3 regions of the Pradoshia sp. Z5_111 genome follow, and region 3 is predicted to be linked to each of the others. Evidence: riboswitches for the same ligand, from Rfam matches in the RefSeq annotation. Region 3 holds a riboswitch; each other region holds the start of a gene.

Region 1 (4,016 bases), on a different contig from region 3:
AATCGATGCATCTACATCTTCAAGAAAACGCGGTGTATTCCCGGCAGCCACCAGTTCGAGTTTAATATTTTTTGGATTGGATTTAATTTTTTCCAAAGAACCTATTCCATCAAAATTATCTGTCAGTGTAATAAAGCCAGCCTCCTGCAAAAGAAGCAGCGCCCGGCCAAGGTTTGTACCTTCATTAGGAACAGCAATTTTAGCCCCATCAGGCAATTCCTTTAACTCCTTATGCTTATTTGAATAGATCCCCATTGGCGCAATAACAGTAGAGCTGAGTGGCTCAAGATCTAACTTTCTCTCCTCCACTTGTTCTTCAAAATAAGAGATTGTTTGGAATGCATTAGCGTCCACTTCGCCATCATTTAGAGCTGTATTCGGCAAAATATAATCACTGAACTTTACAAGCTCTATATTGAGCCCCTTCTCCTTAGCAAGATCAGCAATATAATCCCATATTCTTGTGTCCCCGCTGCTCACTCCAACCTTAATGGTGGAGCTGCCCTCTTTTGCACTGCCTTTTGAATCGCTCCCACATGCTGCTGTTACGACAGTACATGCAATTATTAAAATAGTAAGAAATAGTTTTTTCATTTTGTCCATCCCCTTCTTTATCATCGTCTTCTTATTTTTCTAGCGAGCATATTGCCTATGGATTGTAAAAGCTGCACAATGATCACCAGTGCTGCAACAGTTACAATCATGGTGTTAGTGTCGAATCTCTGATAACCATAGGTGAGGGCGAGATCTCCAACCCCTCCAGCACCAACAGCCCCTGCCATTGCTGAGGCTCCAACCAGTCCAATAGTCGCTGTTGTAAAGGTTAAAACAAGAGAGCTAAGCCCCTCGGGTATTAAAAACCGAAAAATAATCTGCCATTCAGTCGCGCCCATTGACTGAGCTGCTTCAATAATTCCCTTATCAACTTCCAATAATGAATTTTCAACCAATCTGGCAATATAAGGACCTGCATAAAATACAAGCGGTACAATGGCGGCATTCGTTCCAATCGCCGAACCAACAACCAATCGTGTAAATGGAATCAAAGCCACCAATAAAATAATGAAGGGAACCGAGCGTAAAATATTAATGATTGGGTTCAATATATTAAACACCCACTTATTCTCCAGAATGTGACCCTTTCTCGTTATGACGAGTAAAATCCCTAAAGGCAATCCAATCACGGCCGCGAATAGTAAGGAGAAGAAAACCATATAGAGTGTGTCACTGAATCCAATCAGTAACTGTTCAAGTGTAATTTCCATTCCTAAAAACTGTTCATTCATGATAGCTTAACCTCCTGCAAGAGCACATCCTCACTCTCTATGTATTGGATCGCCTTCTTTATTTCTTCTGTTTCACCGATGACCTCAACGATTAAATTCCCAAAAGGGGTTTCCTGTATTTCAGAAATATTGGCAGAAAGAACACTTAAATGGACATCAAAACTTTTCGCCACTGTTGAAAGTAGATGCTTGCCAGACGAAGATCCCAAAAAATTAAGTTTCCAAACTGCTGGTTTATTCTCCTTTAAGGATTTCAAAAAGCTCTGCGGAATCTCGTCGTGAATGACTGTTCTAACAAACCGCTTGGCAACCTCAGTGGTTGGCTTGGAAAAAATATCAAGAACAGGACCCTGCTCAACAACCCTCCCATTTTCCATGACAGCGACCTTATTGCATATCTCTTTAATCACCGAGATTTCATGTGTAATAAGCAAAATTGTTATATTGTATTCTCGGTTTATTTTTTTCAATAGCTCTAAAACATCCCTTGTCGTCTGCGGATCCAATGCCGATGTAGCTTCGTCACATAGCAGGATAGATGGATTCGTGGCCAGAGCTCTCGCAATTCCAACCCTCTGCTTCTGTCCCCCTGACAATTCATCCGGGTAACTTCGACCCTTAGCTGATAACCCCACGAACTCCAGTAATTCTCGAACTCTATTTTGAATCGTTTCTTTACGAACGCCGGATAGTATCAATGGAATCGCTACATTATCAAATACCGTCTTAGATTGAAGTAAATTGAAATGTTGAAAGATCATCCCGATTTTCTTTTTCTCTGCCCTTAATTCCTTTGCTTTGAGACTGGCAAACGATTTACCATTCACAAGGACCTCCCCCTCAGTAGGCCGTTCAAGCATATTAACTAAACGCAAAAGTGTACTTTTCCCGGCCCCGCTGTATCCTACCACTCCAAAAATATCCCCTTTTTCAACCGTTAAATGAATGCCTCTCAGAGCATCTACGCTTTGACCATTTGCTTGATATGACTTTTTTATGTTTCGAAACTCAATCATGTTCTCTCCTCCAGGCCTAAAAAATTCGAAATGCAAAAAGCCCCTTCTGTCATTAGACAGAAGAGGCTTTGTATGAACATATACATAAAAAGACAAGTAGAAATATGTTCGCTTAAAGCTTCCTCTTATCTCTCAAACAGATGTTTGTTGGAATTAGCACAGTATTTTTACCATAGTAAAAATCCGCTGCCGAAGTATCATAGGGCCAAATCCCTCCACTTCTCTCGATAAGAATCGCTTGCTATTCAATTAAATTTGATGTTTCCAACTATATCCTATCTTGTTTAGCAATGTCAATAATAATTTATAATATTTAAAATATTTTTGATTTATAATAAAGAATACCCTAAATCAAGTTACAGCAACTAAAATTCATGAATATTTCCAATTCATGAATCATTGTGGTCAGTTATTCGTATAGGATATTAAGGGAAATTATGAAAAAAATAAGGAGGGGTACTTTATGGGAAATATCTTCATCTATTCCATTATCATTGGGGTTATATCGGCACTTATTCTTGTGCCATTCAAAAATAATGAAAAATTACGTATCCACATGAAGGGGAAAACTAGGCTACTTGTTTTTGTCAGTTTAGCTGCATTAATCACAATTGGAGCATTTTTATTTTATTACTTCACCCTTTTGGATCAAACTATCTCCTCTCTTTGGATTTACGTCATCATACTAACTCTATTGGGTTCAATGATTGCTACGGGTATGGAGAGAACTATTAAAGGTATTTTATTTGCAGGTAGTTTGCTTGTCGGCCTCTATTTTTTAACAGCATTTCTGTTTAATGCTGATGAAAAGTATACAATAGCCAAAATGGACGTCAAAGAAGAAATACAAACATTTGATGAAAATAAAAAGCCGGCCAGCGTGCCTCCTCAATACGCCCGCAATAAAATGAAAAAAGCATTTGGCCAGGTACCAAATACGAGCTACTACGAATTAGGAAATTTGCAAATCCAAAAAGTAAATGGTGAGTATGTTTATATTGCTCCAGTCGAATTTTCAGGATTCTTCAAATGGCTGAAAGGGAAAGAAACTCCTGGATACTTTATATTAAGTGCCACAGATTCATCAGCCAACCCTAAATTTATTGAGGCAGAAATGATCTACACTCCTTCTGCATTCTTCAATAAAGAAACAGAGCGCCGTATTCGTCTACAGTACCCATCCTACATATTCTATGGGGATTCACAGCTTGAAGTAGATGATAATGGCACACCATTTTATATTCGTTCTTATGGTGATTTTGTCTCTGCCAGAAATGGCTTCCAGGTAAAAGGTGTTGTAGTGATGGATGCCAAAACTGGGAAGTCCAACTCTTATACCCTTTCTGAAGCGCCTGAATTTATTGATGGTTCGGTTGCACCAGAGGTCGTCAGTACACAAAACAGCTACTTTGGAAATTATATTCATGGATATTGGAATAGCCTGTTTGGAAAATCAGATGTTAAACTGCCTTCTGATGAGGGTACCGAGGCGAATGTAAGTCCGATCTTTGATGAAAATGGAGATATGTATTATTTCACTGATTTCACGAGTCCTAAAGAGGGCGTCGATTCTATGCTCGGCTATGCGCTCACAAATTCCAGGACGGGTAAAGCTGTCTATTATACAGGTAATATGGAGGAATCCTACATGGATTCACAGGGCGCCCTGCAAATTATCGAGAAGAAATTTATAGAAAAGAAATGGGAAGGAAAA
Region 2 (4,016 bases), on a different contig from region 3:
AACAATAGACTCATTTGGAAAAAATAATTTTCACCCATAATCATAAAAGGAATCAAGATTAGACCCATAAGCGCATAAACCCATAAGGATTTCAAAAACTGATTTGAATCCTTACCAGTATTTCCAGACTCATCATTCATCAAAGTGGGAACTCTTCTCGCGTCCATTGTAAGCTTAACCTGAAGAATTCTTCTCATAACCGGATAATCAATTCCCATCCACTGAAATAGCTTCTGTCCTCTATCCAACACACGCAAACTCATAAATTTTTTCATCTATTAATCCTCTTTGACGACAGATACAATATCTTCGGCAATTGAACGATGTTGGGTAAAACCGGTTAGCTGGTTAAATATTTCTTCAAGAGTTCCTTCCTTGCCAACATCCTGTAATTCTGCAAAGCTTCCATCTGCAACTATTCTGCCTTCATGCAGTAAAATAATTCGATTGCTAATTTTCTCGACAACATCCATGATATGTGAGGAATAAAAAATAGTTTTCCCCTCACTTGCCAGCAGACCCAGTAATTCTTTGATGATCATAACGCTATTTGCGTCGAGGCCGCTTAACGGTTCATCTAAAAATAAAATATCTGGATTATGAAGAAGGCTTGAAATTAACAGAACCTTTTGCTTCATCCCTTTTGAATAACTATTTATTCGTGAATCATACATTTCTTCAATGTTTAATAGCCTCATTAATTTAAAAGCCTTCTGGTCAGCCTGCTCATAAGACAAACCATATAGCTCGCCTATAAAAGTCAAATATTCTCGTGCAGTCAATACATCATATAAATCCGCCAATTCAGGCACATAGCCAATTCTATTTTTATAGGTGATCCTATCCTCAGAAAGCTCTTTATCAAAGATCTTCACTGAGCCTGTATAGTCTGTAAGGAGTCCGAGTAATATTTTAACCGTTGTTGTTTTTCCTGCCCCATTGGGACCTATATATCCGATAATTTGTCCCTTGTTTACATTAAGATTAATTCCTCGAAGAACTTCTTTCGACCCATAATGCATTTGAAGATTACTAATAGAAATCACCTGTTCAGCCATTTTCATTCTCCCCAAAGACCCATTTTGGTTTAGTATAACAAAACGGGTCTTTAATTTACATAATTTTCCGATTTATCCTTTTCAGGTATTACTTCTGGAATGCTTCATGATGCACCTAAATGCCTGTAAAGTTAACCTAAATCGATAATGATTCAAAAGCTTGAATAAGATCATCAATCAAATCATCTGCATGCTCAATCCCAACAGAATAGCGCAGCAAACAATTACAGACCCCATTTTGTGTCCGCACTTCCTCAGGGATATCCGCATGTGTTTGTGTAGCAGGGTATGTCATTAAGCTTTCTACTCCACCCAGACTTTCAGCAAAGGATATGATTTGAAGGCTTTTTAAAAATGGATTGACCCATTCCTCTGATTTTAGCCGGAACGATATCATCCCCCCTTTACCAGGATAAAGGACATCTGTCACTTCTTCTCTTTCTCTTAAAAATCTGCTGATTTTCTTAGCATTTTCCTCATGCTGCCTCATCCGTAGGCTCAATGTTTTCATTCCTCTCATCACAAGCCAGGAGTCAAATGGGGGCAGCACGGCTCCTGTGGCATTTTGATATTCCTCTAAAAGCGCACCAACCTCTGCACTCTTTGAGACAATTAAACCTGCCAACACATCATTATGTCCTGCTAAATATTTGGTGGCACTGTGGACAACAATATCTGCTCCCTGCTCAATCGGTCTTTGTAAAATGGGTGTATAAAACGTATTATCTACGATGAGCAGTAGATTGTTAGATTGGGTCAATTGAGCAATTTCTTTAATATCCATTTCCTGCATAAGCGGATTTGTCGGAGTCTCTATAAAGAAGGCCTTCGTATTTTCCGTAATGGATTCAGCAAAATCTTCATATGTTTGGCAATAGGTAAACTTGATGCCATATGTCTTCCATATTTGTTCAAATAACCGGTAGGTCCCTCCATAAAGATCAGCAGAGACGGCTATTTCATCGCCTGGAGAAAATAAGCATAGCAATGAGTGAATGGCAGCCATGCCTGAACTATAGGCAAATCCCTGTTCACCACCCTCTAGCTCGGCAATTGCTTCCTCTAATAATTTTCTGGTTGGGTTCCCTGTTCTTATGTAATCAAACCCTGTTGATTCCCCTATTCCGTTATGGCGATAGGCTGTGGAAAAATAAACTGGCGGATTAACAGTACCTGTTTGTGTTTCACTTCGATTGCCTATTTGAGCTAAGAGTGTTTCAATTTTAACTGTTGTCATATGTATGACTCCTCTCTCTTTATTAATCCCCAAAATACAGTTATTCTGATTTACCTTCGTCCGGCTCTTATACACCATCATATGTTGCGAATTTCCTCAATCTGCTCATTTTGCCAGTGAATGAAAAATAGGCTTATAAACGAAAAAAGTCTTCAAGAAGAAGACTTTTCATTAAAATGAGCTCCTTCTTATCGGCCAGGAATGATTCTTCCTGCAGGAATTAGCACCTTTCCATATTGGCGGTTGCTGAGATTTCACAGGGCCTGTCCCTCCATCTCTCTTGATAAGATTTTTCAGAATATTTATTTAACTATAAATTTACAGTCCCACTGCTAAAAAAGCAAGTTATTTCTGCCTTTATTGTCCAACTTTTTAACAAAGGTATATAATAAATCTATCCATAAAAAGGAGTGATTCGAAACCATGAAAGCCAATGGTCAGGAAATTTTCCAGTACATAAAAAACCTTGTATCCATTCCAAGTCCGAGCGGCTATACAACGGAAGTGATTGATCATGTAGCAAAGTTTTTACAATCTCAAGGAATACCTGCAGTAAAAACAAATAAAGGTGCCCTATTGGCAACAATCAAGGGGCAGGATGATACAAAGCACCGTTTTCTAACAGCCCATGTAGACACATTAGGTGCTATGGTGAAAGAAATCAAACCAAGCGGACGTTTAAAATTATCAATGATCGGCGGATTTCGCTGGAATTCTGTGGAGGGCGAATATTGTAAAATCCATACTTCTGAAGGGAAAACGTATACAGGGACAATACTATTAAACCAAACCTCAGTCCATGTTTATCAGAAAATGGGGGATATTAAACGCGAGGATGCAACGATTGAAGTTCGAATTGATGCTGTGACTAAAAGCAAGACGGATACAGAAGGTTTGGGTATTTCCGTAGGTGATTTTGTTTCCTTCGAGCCACGCGTTGAATTGACAGACAATGGATTTATTAAATCCCGTCATTTAGATGATAAAGCGAGTGTCGGCATTTTAATGTACATCATTAAACAGCTAAAAGAAGAAGGTATCACTCTTCCCTATACAACTCATTTCTTAATTTCAAATAACGAAGAAATTGGCTATGGCGGAAACTCCAATATTCCTGCTGAAACCGTTGAATACCTAGCTGTAGATATGGGAGCCATTGGGGATGGACAATCTACGGATGAATACAGTGTTTCCATTTGTGCGAAAGATTCAAGCGGCCCCTATCATTATGGCCTTCGTCAGCATTTAGTCGCGTTAGCAAAGCAGCACAAGATTGATTACCGTGTAGATATATATCCTTTCTACGGTTCTGATGCTTCTGCTGCCATCCGTGCCGGTTATGATATCAAACACGGATTAATTGGACCTGGCATTGATGCTTCACATGCTTTTGAAAGAACCCATATCAGTTCTATTGAACATACTGCTCATTTAATCTGGAATTACTTACAATCAGAATTAGCCTAATTTCATACTTAATGTTAACCCATCACTATTTAACGTGATGGGTTTTTATTACAATAACCGTTTTATTTTTCCATAAGCAGCCTTGGCCTCAGCATATCCTTGATTGTATAGCTTTTTCAGCTTTTTAGGGTTACGCTCAACACGGCTGACATCTGATTTCACTAATGGACGAATAATAACGACAAGTCCCTTTTCCTCCTGTTCCTCCAAATAGCGGATCGTATCATTGTAAACGATATGCCGTTTGCGAAGGG
Region 3 (4,016 bases):
CTTTCGACTGTTTTTCATTTAAAAATATCAAAGAATTAGATTTTAGATATAAGCTAGCGTCCCGACAAAATACGATCCATTATACCCGATTTCATAGTTTCCTAATATTACCATATTTAGACAAAAAAAGAAAGAGGGCTTATCCCTCTTTCTAGAAATGTTTATGCTGTTTATCTTAGATGTTAGCTTCCGTACGCAGTACTTCTACTTTATCCGTTTTCTCCCAAGGAAGATCTAAATCATTGCGTCCAAAATGTCCGTAAGCTGCTGTTTGTTTATAAATCGGACGTCTTAAATCAAGCATTTTTATGATTCCTGCAGGGCGCAGATCAAAGTTAGCACGTACTAATTCAATTAATTTTTCCTCTTCAATTTTACCTGTACCGAACGTATCAATGGATATAGATACTGGCTGAGCTACACCAATCGCGTAAGCCAGCTGAACTTCTGCTTTATCTGCAAGACCTGCTGCTACAATATTTTTAGCTACATATCTGGCTGCATAGGCAGCAGAACGGTCTACCTTTGTAGCATCTTTACCAGAGAATGCTCCACCACCGTGACGTGCATATCCACCATACGTGTCTACGATAATTTTACGGCCAGTCAAGCCTGCATCCCCTTGTGGACCTCCGATAACAAAACGGCCCGTTGGGTTAATAAAATATTTAGTTTGTTCATCAATAAGGTGAGCTGGAACAACCGGTTTTATTACTTGTTCTTTTAAGTCTTTCTTAATTTGCTCCAGTGTTGTATCCGCGTCATGTTGAGTAGAGATTACGATTGTATCAATTCTAACCGGATTTTTGTTTTCATCATATTCCACTGTGACTTGTGTTTTTCCATCAGGACGCAAGTATGGCAGAACATCTTGTTTACGAACTTCAGCCAGCTTTCGAGATAATTGGTGAGCAAGAGAAATAGGAAGAGGCATTAATTCTTCTGTTTCGTTGCAGGCAAAACCGAACATTAGACCCTGATCTCCCGCCCCAATTGCTTCAATCTCTTCATCTGACATCGTGCCTTCTCTTGATTCCAAAGCTTGGTCTACACCTTGGGCGATATCTGCAGATTGTTCATCAATAGAGGTTAAGACAGCGCATGTTTCTGCATCGAAACCATATTTTGCACGAGTATAACCAATCCCTTTGATTGTGTCACGTACAATTTTTGGAATATCCACATACGTAGAAGTAGTGATTTCTCCCGCTACTAAAACTAATCCAGTGGTAACAGATGTTTCGCAGGCTACCCTTGCATTTGGATCCTTTGCTAATATTTCATCCAAAATGGCATCAGAAACCTGATCGCAAATTTTATCCGGATGACCTTCTGTTACAGATTCTGATGTAAACAAATGTCTTTTATTAGACATGTATATTTCCTCCTTCAGTTTCCCTGTTTATGGCTACTCATTATCTTTAATTATCTCCTGATTATACGAAAAAAGACCTTTCCCCTTTATAAAGAAAAGAGGAAAGGTCTGAGTCTCAGAAATCGGCCTTTCACTCTCATCGTTCAAGGCATTATAACCTTGCATCAAGTTAGCACCTTTGCGTGATTTCCATTAAAGGAATCAAACTGCAGGTTGCCCCGGCTTCATAGAGCTCGTCTCTCCACCGAGTCTTGATAAGAGTATCCATATCAAATGTATATAATATCTTATCCATCATTTTCTGTCAATAAATAAGCAGGAATATATTGTTAAGATAGACCTGAAGCTTCATCCTTTCCTAAAAGAAACACATTCCGACCTTAAGATTCGCATTTCTATTATGATATTGATATAATTAATTTACGAATATTCAAATAAATATACATTGTTATTTATCCATAAAGGTTGACTAATATCACTGTTTTTTTCACTATGGAAAATAATAATAATTATTCTTATATACTATATTAATCAATTGTTTTGAAAATTAACACAATTAGTATGGATAAATCAATTAAATGTGTTATACTAATTTCCATATAATATACTTACCAAAATTCTGGAAAAGGATGATACCTTATGAACAGTGTAGGAGTTTCCAATGAATTGAAACAATTACTTACTCATGATAATATTCACATTCAGCTTTCAGTGCCACAACTAGTTGAAAAAGTATTAACCAGAAAAGAGGGCATCCTCACATCTACTGGAGCTATTAAAGCTGAAACAGGTAAATATACCGGCAGATCCCCAAAGGATAAATATATTGTAGAGGAAGCTGCTACTAAAGATAAAATAGCCTGGGGAAGCGTCAATCAAGCAATATCTGAAGATGCATTTTCTAAATTATATGATAAAGTTATCGATTACCTCGAAAAACGAGATGAATTATTTGTATTTAATGGGTTTGCTGGAGCTGCAACAGACTACCGCCTTCCTATACAAGTAATCAATGAATATGCCTGGCACAATTTATTTGTACATCAGTTGTTTATCCGCCCCACTAAAGATGAGCTTGAAAACCATTCGCCTGAGTTTACTATTATCTCAGCACCAGGTTTTAAAGCAAACCCTCTTGTGGACGGTACACACTCTGAGACGTTTATCATCATTTCATTCGAAAAAAAAGTGGTCTTAATTGGAGGCACTGAGTATGCAGGTGAAATGAAAAAATCCATTTTTTCAATCATGAATTACCTGCTGCCTGAGAATAATGTGTTCTCTATGCATTGTTCAGCAAATGTAGGTTTTGAGGGAGATGTAGCTCTTTTCTTTGGCCTATCAGGTACTGGAAAGACTACTTTATCAGCCGATCCAAATCGCCGCCTAATAGGTGATGACGAACATGGCTGGTCTCCTGATGGGGTATTTAACATTGAAGGCGGCTGTTACGCAAAATGCATCAATCTCACAGAGGAAAAAGAGCCTCAAATTTTTAATGCCATTCGCTTTGGTTCTGTACTAGAGAATGTAGTTGTAGACGAAGATACGAGAATTGCTGACTATGATAATGGAATGTTAACTGAAAATACCCGGGCAGCTTACCCAATCGAAGCCATGCAGAATATCGTCACACCAAGTATAGCAGGCCATCCCAATACCATCATCTTCTTAACTGCTGATGCTTTTGGTGTTCTGCCTCCAATCAGCAAGTTAACAAAAGAACAGGCAATGTATCATTTCCTAAGCGGTTATACGAGTAAATTGGCAGGAACTGAACTCGGAATTACTTCACCACAGGCAACGTTTTCTACCTGCTTCGGTTCACCGTTCTTACCATTACATCCAACAAAATATGCTGAGATGCTTGGCAAAAATATTGAGGAGCATCAAGTTCAGGTATATCTGGTTAACACCGGTTGGACTGGAGGAGAATATGGAACAGGCAGCCGAATGAAGCTTTCTTATACACGTTTGATGATTCAAGCTGCATTAGAAGGAGAACTAGCCAATATTGAAACGGTACAAGACAGAATATTCGGCTTAGCGATTCCCTTACATGTACCCGGAGTACCGGATGAAGTTTTACAGCCTCAAAAAACGTGGAAGGATTCAGAAGCCTATTATAAAAAGGCAAATGAGCTTGCAAATAAATTCAGAGAAAATTTCAAGGAATTTAAGAATATTAGTTCTGAAATTGAATCTAAAGGTGGTCCAATTACCTTTTAAGGAACTAGCGGTGTCTTAGGAAGCCAAAAAGAATTGGCCTTCCTGAGGCACTATTTTATTTTTATCTAAATTTAAAAACAAACCCACCGCCCAATTAAGTTCTGGATGAAGGTTTGTTTTCTTTAGTTTCTATTTAATTTAGTTACTGGAATTTAAGGAAATTAACTCATATGTAATGGTTGTGCAGTTATTTTCCCATTCCACTTTTTTTATCAGCGCCGTTCCTCTCGATTCCCCATCCAGAGTTTTTCGGATATCAATCGGAATCTCAATTGGATATAAGCGGTATCCTTCTTTTTTTAGGACAAATAGATTTTCCTCAACCCTTTTTTCATTAGCCTTTGTCACAATAAGAGTATTCAATTCCATTGGCATACCCAATTCTCTCACTCCCCTGCTTCATTTATTTATT

The links. Region 3 has a riboswitch for S-adenosylmethionine ahead of metK (methionine adenosyltransferase). Riboswitches for the same ligand answer to the same signal wherever they lie in the genome.
Region 1: it holds a riboswitch for S-adenosylmethionine, as region 3 does, so the genes downstream of both, AC4D4A_RS06535 (methionine ABC transporter ATP-binding protein) here and metK (methionine adenosyltransferase) in region 3, are expected to answer to the same signal.
Region 2: it holds a riboswitch for S-adenosylmethionine, as region 3 does, so the genes downstream of both, AC4D4A_RS12030 (methionine biosynthesis PLP-dependent protein) here and metK (methionine adenosyltransferase) in region 3, are expected to answer to the same signal.

The regions. Positions count from the first base shown of each region.
Region 1 covers NZ_JBZCPQ010000002.1:467,796-471,811, forward strand. The annotation lists gene AC4D4A_RS06525 (MetQ/NlpA family ABC transporter substrate-binding protein) at 1-594, opposite strand, end outside; gene AC4D4A_RS06530 (methionine ABC transporter permease) at 615-1,265, opposite strand; gene AC4D4A_RS06535 (methionine ABC transporter ATP-binding protein) at 1,283-2,302, opposite strand; SAM riboswitch class I at 2,425-2,536, opposite strand; gene AC4D4A_RS06540 (YrzE family protein) at 2,766-4,016, shown strand, end outside.
Region 2 covers NZ_JBZCPQ010000005.1:115,865-119,880, reverse strand. The annotation lists gene AC4D4A_RS12040 (ABC-2 family transporter permease) at 1-275, opposite strand, end outside; gene AC4D4A_RS12035 (ABC transporter ATP-binding protein) at 279-1,064, opposite strand; gene AC4D4A_RS12030 (methionine biosynthesis PLP-dependent protein) at 1,195-2,295, opposite strand; SAM riboswitch class I at 2,481-2,585, opposite strand; gene AC4D4A_RS12025 (M42 family metallopeptidase) at 2,719-3,762, shown strand; gene AC4D4A_RS12020 (patatin-like phospholipase family protein) at 3,811-4,016, opposite strand, start outside.
Region 3 covers NZ_JBZCPQ010000006.1:27,841-31,856, reverse strand. The annotation lists gene metK (methionine adenosyltransferase) at 176-1,375, opposite strand; SAM riboswitch class I at 1,509-1,636, opposite strand; gene pckA (phosphoenolpyruvate carboxykinase (ATP)) at 2,015-3,604, shown strand; gene AC4D4A_RS13360 (DUF2584 domain-containing protein) at 3,743-3,985, opposite strand; gene AC4D4A_RS13355 (alpha/beta hydrolase family protein) at 4,004-4,016, opposite strand, start outside.